3 regions of the Streptomyces sp. NPDC054796 genome follow, and region 3 is predicted to be linked to each of the others. Evidence: predicted binding sites of a transcription regulator. Region 3 holds the regulator's gene; each other region holds the start of a gene.

Region 1 (4,262 bases), on a different contig from region 3:
CGGCGGCCGAAGCACCCGCCGCGCACCGCGCGCCCGTGCCCGGCCCCCTCCGTACGCCCCCCGTACGTGCTCACGCGCGCGACCCCCGTATGAGAATCCGTACGCCTCCTGCGGCACACCCCCCTCCACCACCCGCCCCCGGAGAACCGACTCCGGGAACCGCCCCTGACACGCGCCGAGGGCGGCACCCCCGTGCAGGGGATGCCGCCCTCGGTCCGATCCGTACGGCGTGGAGCCGCCGATCCGCCGGGAAACTCCGGTGGATCAGAAGTCCATGCCACCGCCCATGCCACCGGTCGGGTCGGCGGCGCCGGCCCCGGCCTTCTCCGGCTTGTCGGCGATGACGGCCTCGGTGGTGAGGAAGAGCGCCGCGATGGAGGCGGCGTTCTGGAGCGCGGAGCGCGTCACCTTGGCCGGGTCGATGATGCCCTCGGCGATCATGTCCACGTACTCGCCGGTGGCGGCGTTGAGGCCGTTGCCCGGGGTGAGGTTGCGGACCTTCTCGACGATGACGCCACCCTCGAGACCGGCGTTGACCGCGATCTGCTTGAGCGGGGCCTCCAGGGCCAGCTTGACGGCGGCGGCACCGGTGGCCTCGTCGCCCTCCAGCTCCAGCTTCTCGAAGACGCTGGACGCCTGGAGCAGAGCCACGCCACCACCGGCGACGATGCCCTCCTCGACGGCGGCCTTGGCGTTGCGCACCGCGTCCTCGATGCGGTGCTTGCGCTCCTTCAGCTCGACCTCGGTGGCGGCACCGGCCTTGATGACGGCCACGCCGCCGGCCAGCTTCGCCAGACGCTCCTGGAGCTTCTCGCGGTCGTAGTCCGAGTCGCTGTTGTCGATCTCGGCGCGGATCTGGTTGACGCGGCCCTGGACCTGCTCGCTGTCACCGGCACCGTCGACGATGGTGGTCTCGTCCTTGGTGATGACGACCTTGCGGGCGCGGCCGAGCAGCTCCAGACCGGCGTTCTCCAGCTTGAGGCCGACCTCCTCGGAGATGACCTGACCGCCGGTGAGGATGGCGATGTCGCCGAGCATGGCCTTGCGGCGGTCGCCGAAGCCCGGGGCCTTGACGGCGACGGACTTGAAGGTGCCGCGGATCTTGTTGACGACCAGCGTGGAGAGAGCCTCGCCCTCGACGTCCTCCGCGATGATCAGCAGCGGCTTGCCCGACTGCATGACCTTCTCCAGCAGCGGAAGGAGGTCCTTCACGTTGCTGATCTTGGAGTTGACGATGAGGATGTACGGGTCCTCCAGCTCGGCCTCCATCCGCTCCATGTCGGTGGCGAAGTAGGCGGAGATGTAGCCCTTGTCGAAGCGCATGCCCTCGGTGAGCTCAAGCTCCAGACCGAAGGTCTGCGACTCCTCGACGGTGATGACGCCTTCCTTGCCGACCTTGTCCATCGCCTCGGCGATGAGCTCGCCGATCTGGGCGTCGGCGGCGGAGATGGAGGCGGTGGAGGCGATCTGCTCCTTGGTCTCCACGTCCTTGGCCTGCTCCAGCAGCGCGCCGGAGACGGCCTCGGTGGCCTTCTCGATGCCGCGCTTCAGCGCCATCGGGTTGGCACCCGCGGCCACGTTGCGCAGGCCCTCCTTGACGAGCGCCTGGGCGAGGACGGTCGCGGTCGTCGTGCCGTCACCGGCGACGTCGTCCGTCTTCTTCGCGACCTCCTTGACCAGCTCGGCGCCGATCTTCTCGTAGGAGTCCTCGAGCTCGATCTCCTTGGCGATGGAGACACCGTCGTTGGTGATCGTGGGGGCGCCCCACTTCTTCTCCAGCACGACGTTGCGGCCCTTGGGCCCGAGGGTGACCTTGACGGCATCGGCGAGCTGGTTCATACCGCGCTCAAGGCCGCGCCGCGCCTCCTCGTCGAACGCGATGATCTTGGCCATGTGAAGTGGTCCTCCCGGACTGGGGGTCCCCCCGGCGAAGCCAGGGTACGGATGATCCGGACCGCGCTGGCGCCCGCGACGGACGGCCTGCAACCCGGGCGGTTCCTTGCACCCACCCGGCTGCGGGCCTCACCGACCCGGTCCTTCGTTGTCACTCTCACTCGTAGAGTGCTAACGCCAATGATTAGCACTCGACCCCCGCGAGTGCAAGCGGCTGCGGCGGTTCGAAGGCCCGGCGCGGGGTGCTCGGCGGGGCGCGTGTATACGCGCGCGGACGTGCGCGGCTGTGCGCGCGGACGTGAACAGCCCTCCGGCACGAGTCCGCGCGCCCCACCGGATCCGCACACCTCGCCGGATCCGCACGCGCTCCGTATCCGACGGTACGACTCCGGACCGGTCGGCCGGTCCGGGCCCCCATGAGCCGGGCCCCCATGAGCCGGGCCCCGGACGAAAACGGCCCCCGGACAGACATGAGGGGCCGCATCCGAAGATGCGGCCCCTCCACGCTCTGCGCAGTCTGGTCGGCGCTCAGCCGGTCACGCGGACCATGTCCGCCTGCGGCCCCTTCTGACCCTGCGAGATCTCGAACTCGACCCGCTGCCCTTCGTCGAGAGTGCGGTAGCCGTCCATCTGGATCGCGCTGTAGTGGACGAACACGTCCGCACCACCGTCGACCGCGATGAAGCCGTACCCCTTCTCCGCGTTGAACCACTTGACGGTGCCCTGAGCCATTCCTAACTCCCCTATTACTGGCCCTTGCACGAGCCCGCACTTCACGAACCCGGGTCAGACCTCACTTCTGCCTAAGCGGAAGCGTGCGCCGGAACGCGTCGACCGCGGCTGAATGTATCTGCACGGACGCCCTCTGCAACAGGTCAATCGGACGAGAATTCTGGGTACGGCCGATCGGGAATAAACGCTGAAGTCCCTTGAAATCAGGGCAAGTCGGGCCGGGCATAGGCCACCAACACGACAATTGCGGCCTCGTTTTGGGGCACAACTTGTCGCGTTCTCATATGCGCTGGGCGCGCACGGGGGAGGGAAGTGACGCCACCCTATCGCGGCCCGGAATGCGGAATCGCTCCCTCCGGTCGGATCAGGAGGGAGCGATTCGACAATATTCGATGCGTTGACCGTTCACGGACGCTTCGGGCCCGTCATCAGTGAAGATTCAACGAAGACCCATCGAAGAATCATGGAGGCCGGGGGAAGCGGACCCTGCCGGGCCCCCGCCGGACCCCGTCGGGACTCAGCAGCCGCCCGCGACGGCCGGGATGATGGAGACACCCGCGCCGTCCGGCGTCGGCGTCTCCAGGCCCTGCTCGAAGCGGACGTCGTCGTCGTTCACGTACACGTTGACGAAGCGGCGCAGCTTGCCCTCGTCGTCGAGAACGCGCGCGCCGATGCCCGCGTGGTTCTTCTCCAGGTCCGTCAGCACCTCGGACAGCGTGGCGCCCTCGGCGCTCACTTCGGCCTGGCCACCGGTGTACGTACGGAGGATGGTGGGGATACGGACATTCACGCTCATGATGCGAGGCCAGCCTCTCGGAAGGAGTCCAGGTTCGGACGGATGATGGCGGAAGGACCGGTGGTCGGGGCGACCGCGTCCAGGGTCTTGAGTCCGTCGCCCGTGTTGAGGACGACGGTGGTGAGGGAGGGGTCGAGCTGCCCTTCCTCGATCAGCTTCTTGGTCACGCCGACGGTCACGCCGCCCGCGGTCTCGGCGAAGATGCCCTCCGTGCGCGCCAGCAGCTTGATCGCGTCGACGACCTGCTCGTCGTTCACATCCTCCACCGCGCCGCCCGTACGGCGTGCGATGTCCAGGACATAGGGCCCGTCGGCCGGGTTGCCGATGGCCAGCGACTTGGCGATCGTGTCCGGGCGCACCGGGCGCACGACGTCGTGCCCGTCCTTGAATGCGCGGGAGACGGGCGAGCAGCCCTCGGCCTGGGCGCCGAAGATCTTGTAGGGCTTGTCCTCGACGAGCCCGATCCTGATCAGCTCCTTCAGACCCTTGTCGATCTTCGTGAGCTGCGAGCCCGAGGCGATCGGGATCACGATCTGGTCCGGCAGCTCCCAGCCGAGCTGCTCGCAGATCTCGTACGCGAGCGTCTTCGAGCCCTCGCCGTAGTACGGGCGCAGGTTGACGTTGACGAACCCCCAGCCCTCGCCCAGCGGGTCGCCGATCAGCTCGGAGCAGAAGCGGTTGACGTCGTCGTAGTTGCCCTCGATGCCGACCAGGTCGCCGCCGTAGACGGCGGCCATCACGACCTTGCCCTGCTCCAGGTCGTGCGGGATGAACACGCAGGAGCGGAAGCCCGCGCGGGCCGCGGCGGCGCCGACGGCACCGGCCAGGTTGCCCGTCGACG
Region 2 (4,262 bases), on a different contig from region 3:
CTTCTTCTCCTTCAGCTCGACCTCGGTGGCCGCGCCGACGCGGATGACGCACACGCCGCCGGCCAGCTTGGCCAGGCGCTCCTGGAGCTTCTCGCGGTCCCAGTCCGAGTCCGTGGACTCGATCTCGGCCTTGATCTGGGCGACGCGCGCCTGGACGTCCTCGCCCTTGCCAGCACCGTCGACGATGGTGGTGTCGTCCTTGGTGATGGTGACGCGGCGGGCCGTGCCCAGCACGTCGAGACCGGCCTGGTCGAGCTTGAGGCCGACCTCTTCGGCGATGACCGTGGCGCCGGTCAGCGTCGCCATGTCGCCCAGCATCGCCTTGCGGCGGTCGCCGAAGCCGGGGGCCTTCACGGCGACGGCGTTGAAGGTGCCGCGGATCTTGTTGACGACGAGCGTGGACAGGGCCTCGCCCTCGACGTCCTCGGCGATGATCAGCAGCGGCTTGGAGCCACCGGCCTGCATGATCTTCTCCAGCAGCGGCAGCAGGTCCTGGATGGACCCGATCTTGCCCTGGTGGATCAGGATGTACGGGTCGTCGAGGACGGCCTCCATACGCTCCTGGTCGGTGACCATGTAGGGCGAGAGGTAGCCCTTGTCGAAGGCCATGCCCTCGGTGAAGTCCAGCTCAAGACCGAAGGTCTGCGACTCCTCGACGGTGATGACACCGTCCTTGCCGACCTTGTCCATCGCCTCGGCGATCAGCTCGCCGACCTGCTTGTCCTGGGCGGACAGACCGGCGACAGCGGCGATGTCCTCCTTGGAGTCGATCGGCTGGGCCGAGGCCAGCAGGTCGTCGGAGACGGCCTTGACGGCGGCGTCGATGCCCTTCTTCAGGGCGGCCGGGGAGGCACCGGCGGCGACGTTGCGCAGGCCCTCGCGTACGAGCGCCTGGGCGAGCACGGTGGCGGTGGTGGTGCCGTCACCCGCGATGTCGTTGGTCTTGGTCGCCACCTCCTTCACGAGCTGGGCGCCGAGGTTCTCGTAGGGGTCCTCGACCTCGACCTCACGGGCGATGGTCACGCCGTCGTTGGTGATGGTCGGGGCGCCGAACTTCTTGTCGATAACGACGTTGCGGCCCTTGGGGCCGATGGTGACCTTGACCGTGTCGGCAAGGCTGTTCACGCCGCGCTCAAGGGCGCGACGGGCGTCCTCGTCGAACTTCAGGATCTTCGCCATGGGAGCTGTTAAGTCCTTTCGTTGCGATCCTCGGCCGCCGGACACGGCAGCCGCCATCGCTCAGACGAACCGCGCCCTGGCCCCGGCCATCTCGTATTCGGATGCGGGAACCAGGGCGCGGGTCAGAAGCAATATTCCGGCTTCGCGGCTTCGGAAAGCCTCGATGACCGCTTCGGGCCGACGGCCGTCGGGCCTGGGCCCATGGCCGGTGGCCTTACAGGTGAATTACTTCTCGACGATCGCGAGAACGTCGCGAGCCGAGAGGACGAGGTAGTCCTCGCCGCTGTACTTCACCTCGGTACCGCCGTACTTGCTGTACAGCACGATGTCGCCGACCTTGACGTCGAGCGGCAGGCGGTTGCCGTCCTCGAAGCGGCCCGGGCCCACGGCAAGGACGGTGCCCTCCTGGGGCTTCTCCTTCGCGGTGTCCGGGATGACCAGGCCAGAGGCCGTGGTCTCTTCAGCGTCGAGCGGCTGGACCACAATGCGGTCCTCAAGCGGCTTGATGGCAACCTTGGAGCTGGCGGTCGTCACGATCCGACCTCCCCCTTCGGAGATCTCATCACGGGGTCATATGTCTGGGGTGGCGACCTGGTAGATCCGTCGTCGCGGGTGCCGGATCTGCCTGTCGCGACTAGCTGGCACTCACCAGGGGAGAGTGCCAGGGTTGAGATTATGCCGCGGTTAGCACTCCGTCAACCAGAGTGCCAGCGAGCCGCCCGCGCCCCCCGTCGGCGCCGGGACGTGGCAAGGGAATTCCGCCAGGGAGAATGGGGGCGTGGATCTTGACGCTTTCTCCCGGCTCCTGGGCGACGAGGGGCAGTCCCTCCTCGCCGGGCTGCGCGACTTCGACCCGGCGCACGAACTCTCCGTCGCGACGAGGCTGCGCCGCGACCACCCCGCCGAACTGGTCTCCGCAGCGCTCGCGCAGGCGCGGCTGCGGCAGCGCGCCGTGGCGAAGTTCGGTACCGAGGACGCGGCGCGGATGTACTTCACGCCCAACGGCCTGGAGCAGTCGACCCGCGCGACCGTCGCGGCGCACCGGGCCCGCCGCTTGACCGGGGAACTGGGCGTGCGGCGGCTGGCCGACCTCTGCTCGGGCGTCGGCGGCGACGCGCTCGCGCTGGCCCGCGCCGGGGTGTCGGTGCTGGCCGTGGACCGGGACCCGCTGACCTGCGCGGTGGCCAGGGCCAACGCCGAGGCCCTGGGGCTGGCCGACCGCATCGAGGTGCGGTGCGAGGACGTGACCGAGACCGACATCTCGGGGTACGACGCGGTCTTCGTCGACCCCGCGCGGCGCGGCTCGGGACGGGGCGGACAGGGCGGACGGAGCGGCTCCGGGAAGGGCGGCGGGCCGGGGCGCGGCGGGGCCCGTATCTTCGATCCCGAGGCGTACTCGCCCCCGCTGAGCTGGGCCGTCGAGGTCACCCGTCGCGTCTCGCACGCGGCGCTCAAGGTCGCGCCCGGCATCCCGCACGAGGTCGTACCGTCCGACGCCGAGGCCGAGTGGATCTCGGACGGCGGCGATGTGAAGGAGGCCGTGCTCTGGTTCGGCGCGGGGGTGGAGGACGGTCTCGTCCGGGCGACGCTGCTGCCCGGCGGGGACACCCTGACGGGGACCGGGCTCCCCGACCCGGAGCCCGGGGACGTCGGGCGCTATCTGTACGAGCCGGACGGCGCCGTGATCAGGGCGCACCTGGTCTCCGAGGTCGCGGCACGGGTCGAAGGCCGTCTCCTCGATCCGACGATCGCGTATGTGACGTCCGACGCGCTGGTCCCGACGCCGTACGCGACCGCCTACGAGATCACCGACGTGCTGCCCTTCAACGTCAAGAAGCTGCGCGCCCTGCTGCGGGAGCGCGGGGTGGGCGTGGTCACCGTGAAGAAACGGGGCTCCGCCGTCGAGCCCGAGGAACTCCGCCGGAAGCTGAAGCCCGAGGGTCCGCACGCCTGCACAGTCTTCCTCACCCGGGTCGCGGGTGCCCCGATGACGCTGCTGGGGCACCCGGCGACACGGGCGGCGTGAGCGCGTGCGCGGCGTGCGCGGCGTGCGCGGCGTGCGCGGCCGTCGGGCTCAGCAGTTCTTGTAGCCGCTCCCCGTGCGGCTCCACGAGCAGGTGTCCAGGGAGCTGCCGGAGGCGGAGCGCAGCGTGGCCTTGTCCCCGCTGTTGTTCCACACGTACCAGCTACGGCCCCAGTAGCGGTCGGTGCTCTTGTTGGTGCCCTTGCCCGTGTGCACGCGGACGCTCTTGCCGGACTTCAGGGTGAAGGTGCCGAAGGTGTACTTGTAGCCCGCGCTGTCCTTCACCGTGTAGCCCTTGAGGCTGACGCTCCGGCTGGAGACGTTCTTCAGGGTGAAGTACTCGGCGTTGACGCTGGAGTTGCCGCCCCTGTCGCTGCCTGGCGAGTCGTAGCGGAAGTAGCGGAACTGGACGGCCGAGGCCGCCTGCGCGGGCGCGGCGAGCGTGAGCGCGAGCACGGCGGCGGCCCCCGCCGCCGCCGCCGGTATCAGGGCATGCCGGATCTTCATGGTGGTCCCCCCTAGGACACGGCCCGGCTTCGCACACCGGGCAGGATCGATACTTTAAGCCGCAACATCCCCTGTGTCCGCACACTTACGGAGAATCGGTCACATCCGTACCGACGCCCTCCGCCTTCTCGACGTGCTCCCGGGCACTCCCCGGCACTCCCCTGCCTCACTCGTCCGGGTGAAGTCGCGGGCCCGTTCCGTTCGTGTGGGCTCGCTGAGGTGAAAACGGGGCGCGAGGAGAAGCGATGCGCGCCCCGCCAGGTGTCAGTGGACGGCCAGGCTCTCCCTCACCTGATCGACGAGCCGGTCGACGGAGACCGCGCCCGCGCTGGACGCCGCGCCGAGAGAACCGGACAGCCGGTCGAAGGGCACGAAGGGCCCTGACCGCTCCTCGCGCAGCCGCAGCAGCCGGTCCACGGGCGCCGTCAGCGACTTGACGGGGTCGGCCAGCGCCTCGTGGCAGGACGAGCACACCGGCCGGTTGCGGGGGCTGGTGTCGTCGGGGTGGGCGAATCTGCCGCTCGCGGTGGCGGGGCCGTGCAGCGGGTTGAGC
Region 3 (4,262 bases):
ACCGTCACATGGTCGATGAGGTGCTCGACGCGCCCCAGCAGATCGGGTTCCAGATCGCGGTAGCTGCGGACGCTGCCCAGGATGCGCCGCCAGGCGGCACCCGTGTTCTCCGGCCAGCCCAGTGCGCGGCACACGCCGGTCTTCCAGTCCTGCCCCTTCGGCACCCGGGGCCACGCTTCGATGCCCACGGAGGCGGGCTTCACCGCCTCCCAGATGTCGATGTACGGGTGGCCCACGACCAGCACGTCCTCGCCCGTGACCCGCTCCGCGATGCGGGATTCCTTCGAGCCGGGCACGAGGTGGTCGACCAGTACGCCGAGGCGTGCCTCGGGGGAGGGACCGAAGGCTTCCACGATCGCGGGGAGGTCGTCGACGCCCTCCAGGTACTCCACGACGACGCCCTCGATGCGCAGGTCGTCGCCCCACACCTTCTCGACCAGCTCCGCGTCGTGCCGTCCCTCCACATAGATCCGTCCCGCGCGTGCCACCCGGGCCCGCGCGCCCGGCACCGCCAGCGAACCGGAAGCCGTGAGCCTGCGCCCCGTCGGCCCGGAGGCGCCCCCGGGCCCGGAAGCGGAGCCGCCGGATGAGGCGGAGGCGGCAGAGGCGGCGGCCGTGGGCCGTACCAGCGTCACCGGCTTCCCCTCCAGCAGGAAGCCGCGCGGCTCCATGGGGAAGACGCGGTGCTTGCCGAAGCGGTCCTCAAGGGTGACCGTCGGGCCCTCCGCCGTCTTCTCGCACCGGATCACCGCGCCGCAGAAGCCGGTGGTGACCTCCTCGACCACGAGGTCGGGCTCCGCCGGAACCTCGGGGACGGGCCGCCGCTGCTTCCACGGCGGCGTCAGATCGGGGCTGTATCGCTTGCTCGGACCGCTGCGCATGCGCTCATTCTTCACGGCCTCTTCAGCCGTCCGCGAACCGGCGTGCCGCTCAGCCGTCCGCGAACCGCTGTGCCAGCCGCTCGCGTTGGGCGCGCACGAAGTCGGCGCCGACGACGGCGCCGTGCCCCGGCACGTAGCGCGCGTCCTCGCCGCCCAGCGCCAGCAGCCGGTCCAGCGCCTGCGGCCAGTGGCCCGGGTGGGCGTCGCGCCCGGCCTGGGGCTCGCCCGACTCCTCCACCAGGTCGCCGCAGAAGACGACCTCGCGGGCCTCCCCGCCCGCAGCGCCGCCCGCCGAACCCCCGGCGCCCGGTACCAGCACCGCCAGATCGTGCCCCGTGTGCCCGGGCCCGACGTTCGCGAGCAGCACCTGCCGGTTCCCGAAGGTGAGGGTGAGTTCGCCGGAGACGGGGTGGTGCGGGCGCACGAGGACGTCCACCGCCTCGGTCGCAGCGTCCGGGGCGAGACCGTGCGCGACGGCGTCGTCGCGCAGCGCCTCGCGCGCTCGCGGACGCGCCAGCAGCTCGTCCACGCCGACGGCGCCGTAGACCTGCACACCGGCGAACGCGGCCGTGCCCAGCACATGGTCGAAGTGGGGGTGGGTGAGGGCGATGTGCGTCACGGGGAGGCCGAACAGTTCCCGCAGCTCGGAGCGGATGCGTGCCCCCTCGCGCAGGGACGATCCGGTGTCGACGACGAGTACGCCCTCGTCGCTCGCCACGGCGCCCACGGTGGCGTCCCAGCCGGGAAGCCTGCGCCGTACGACGCCGGGCGCCAGCCGCTCCCAGCCCGGGCTGGCGCCCGTGTCCGCCGCAGGTCCGTCGTCCGCTCCCTCTTCCCAATGGCCCGTCATACGACGACGCTAACGGCAGCCCTCTCCCGGCGCCCGGCCGGCGGCTGCCTCACGGGTGCGGCGGAAGGGCCGCGATACCGTCAGGTCCGGCCACCCTTGCCCCGGCCATGGTGACCGGCCGTACACTGGCCCGGGGAAAGCTGGCACTCATCCGGTGAGAGTGCCAGGGAATGCCAGGAAGCGGCAGAGAATCCGGACCTACGGCCGGGCGGGAGGTGTGCGCGATGCTCAGTGAACGCAGACTCGAAGTGCTGCGCGCCATCGTCCAGGACTACGTGGGCACCGAGGAGCCCGTGGGTTCCAAGGCGCTCACGGAGCGGCACAACCTGCGGGTGTCCCCGGCCACCGTGCGTAACGACATGGCGGCGCTGGAGGACGAGGGGTACATCGCCCAGCCGCACACCAGCGCCGGGCGCATCCCGACGGACAAGGGGTACCGCCTCTTCGTCGACAAGCTGGCCGGGGTGAAGCCGCTGTCCTCGCCGGAGCGCCGGGCCATCCAGAACTTCCTGGACGGCGCCGTCGATCTGGACGATGTGGTGGGCCGCACGGTGCGGCTGCTCGCGCAGCTCACCCGGCAGGTCGCCGTGGTGCAGTACCCCTCGCTGACGCGCTCGACGGTGCGGCACGTGGAACTGCTCTCGCTGGCGCCCGCGCGGCTGATGCTCGTGCTCATCACGGACACGGGCCGCGTCGAGCAGCGCATGATCGATACTCCTGGGCCCATCGGAGAGGCCACCCTGGCCGATCTGCGGGCCCGGCTCAACAGCCGGGTCGTGGGCGAGCGGTTCACGGAGGTCCCGTCCCTCGTGCAGGACCTGCCCGAGGCGTTCGACGCGGACGACCGCGGCTCGATCTCGGCGGTCCTGGCGACGCTCCTGGAGACCCTGGTGGAGGAGACCGAGGAGCGGCTGATGATCGGCGGCACCTCGAACCTCACCCGCTTCGGGCACGACTTCCCCCTGACCATCCGGCCGGTGCTGGAGGCCCTGGAGGAGCAGGTCGTGCTGCTCAAGCTGCTCGGGGAGGCCAAGGACCCGGGCATGACGGTACGAATCGGGCATGAGAATGCCCACGAGGGCCTGAGTTCCACATCGGTCGTATCGGTCGGCTACGGTTCGGGCGACGAAGCAGTCGCCAAGCTCGGCGTGGTCGGACCGACCCGCATGGACTACCCCGGAACGATGGGAGCGGTACGCGCAGTGGCACGTTACGTCGGACAGATCCTCGCGGAGTCGTAAGTGGCGACGGACTACTACGCGGTCCTCGGCGTGCAGCGCGACGCCTCGCAGGACGAGATCAAGAAGGCTTTCCGCCGCCTGGCCCGCGAGCTGCATCCGGACGTCAATCCGGACCCGAAGACCCAGGAGCGGTTCAAGGAGATCAACACCGCTTACGAGGTGCTGTCGGACCCGCAGAAGAAGCAGGTCTACGACCTCGGCGGCGACCCCGCCTCGGGTGCCGCGGGCGGCGGGCCCGGCGGCTTCGGCGCGGGCTTCGGGAACTTCTCGGACATCATGGACGCGTTCTTCGGCACCGCGTCGCAGCGCGGGCCCCGGTCCCGCACGCGGCGGGGCCAGGACGCCATGATCCGGCTGGACATCGATCTGGACGAGGCGGCCTTCGGGACCACCAAGGAGATCCAGGTCGACACCGCCGTCGTCTGCACCACGTGCAGCGGCGAGGGCGCGGCGCCCGGCACCTCGGCGCAGACGTGTGACATGTGCCGGGGCCGTGGTGAGGTCTCCCAGGTCACGCGCTCCTTCCTGGGCCAGGTCATGACCTCGCGCCCCTGCCCGCAGTGCCAGGGCTTCGGCACCGTCGTCCCCACCCCGTGCCCCGAGTGCGCCGGTGACGGCCGCATCCGCTCGCGGCGCAGCCTCACCGTCAAGATCCCCGCGGGTGTCGACAACGGCACCCGCATCCAGCTCGCCGGCGAGGGCGAGGTCGGCCCCGGCGGCGGTCCCGCTGGCGATCTCTACGTCGAGATCCACGAGAACGCGCACCCCGTCTTCCAGCGCCGGGGCGACGATCTGCACTGCACGGTCACCATTCCGATGACGGCCGCGGCGCTCGGCACGAAGGTGCCGCTGGAGACGCTCGACGGGATGGAAGAGGTCGACATCCGGCCGGGCACGCAGTCCGGCCAGTCGATCCCGCTGCACGACCGCGGCATCACGCATCTGCGGGGCGGCGGCCGTGGCCAGCTCATCGTCCACGTCGAGGTGACCACCCCGACGAAGATGGAGCCCGAGCAGGAGGAGCTGATGCGCAGGCTCGCGAAGCTGCGCGGCGAGGAGCGGCCCACGGGCACGTTCCAGCCGGGTCAGCAGGGCCTGTTCTCGCGGCTGAAGGACGCGTTCAACGGCCGGTGAGGCGCACCCGCGGCCGCACCCGCGGCCGCACCTGCGGCGGGCCCGTGAGGGGCCGCCGCGGCGGGTGAGGGCGCGCGGGAGAGCGACACCTCCTAAGACGCCCCCTGGCACCCTCGAAGGAGCCGGTCCGGCCCTGTCACCAGCGCGGACACGCAC

Evidence for each region. The regulator HrcA, encoded in region 3, represses chaperone genes, less so after heat shock. The targets are predictions, from matches to a motif close to TTNGCACTCNGNNNNNCNGAGTGCNAA.
Region 1: a site for HrcA is predicted at 2,042-2,068, ahead of groL (chaperonin GroEL). Genes of this name have one in related genera too.
Region 2: a site for HrcA is predicted at 1,864-1,890, ahead of groES (co-chaperone GroES). Genes of this name have one in related genera too.

Annotation. Positions count from the first base shown of each region.
Region 1 covers NZ_JBSHAO010000005.1:52,261-56,522, reverse strand. The annotation lists gene groL (chaperonin GroEL) at 265-1,893, opposite strand; gene ACWGJ2_RS05975 (cold-shock protein) at 2,422-2,625, opposite strand; gene ACWGJ2_RS05970 (MoaD/ThiS family protein) at 3,143-3,421, opposite strand; gene thrC (threonine synthase) at 3,418-4,262, opposite strand, start outside.
Region 2 covers NZ_JBSHAO010000038.1:67,878-72,139, forward strand. The annotation lists gene groL (chaperonin GroEL) at 1-1,179, opposite strand, end outside; gene groES (co-chaperone GroES) at 1,405-1,713, opposite strand; gene ACWGJ2_RS27450 (class I SAM-dependent methyltransferase) at 1,958-3,205, shown strand; gene ACWGJ2_RS27455 (lamin tail domain-containing protein) at 3,254-3,709, opposite strand; gene ACWGJ2_RS27460 (hypothetical protein) at 3,974-4,262, opposite strand, start outside.
Region 3 covers NZ_JBSHAO010000035.1:65,352-69,613, forward strand. The annotation lists gene ACWGJ2_RS26240 (DUF3097 domain-containing protein) at 1-881, opposite strand, end outside; gene ACWGJ2_RS26245 (MBL fold metallo-hydrolase) at 931-1,731, opposite strand; gene hrcA (heat-inducible transcriptional repressor HrcA) at 1,956-2,972, shown strand; gene dnaJ (molecular chaperone DnaJ) at 2,973-4,106, shown strand.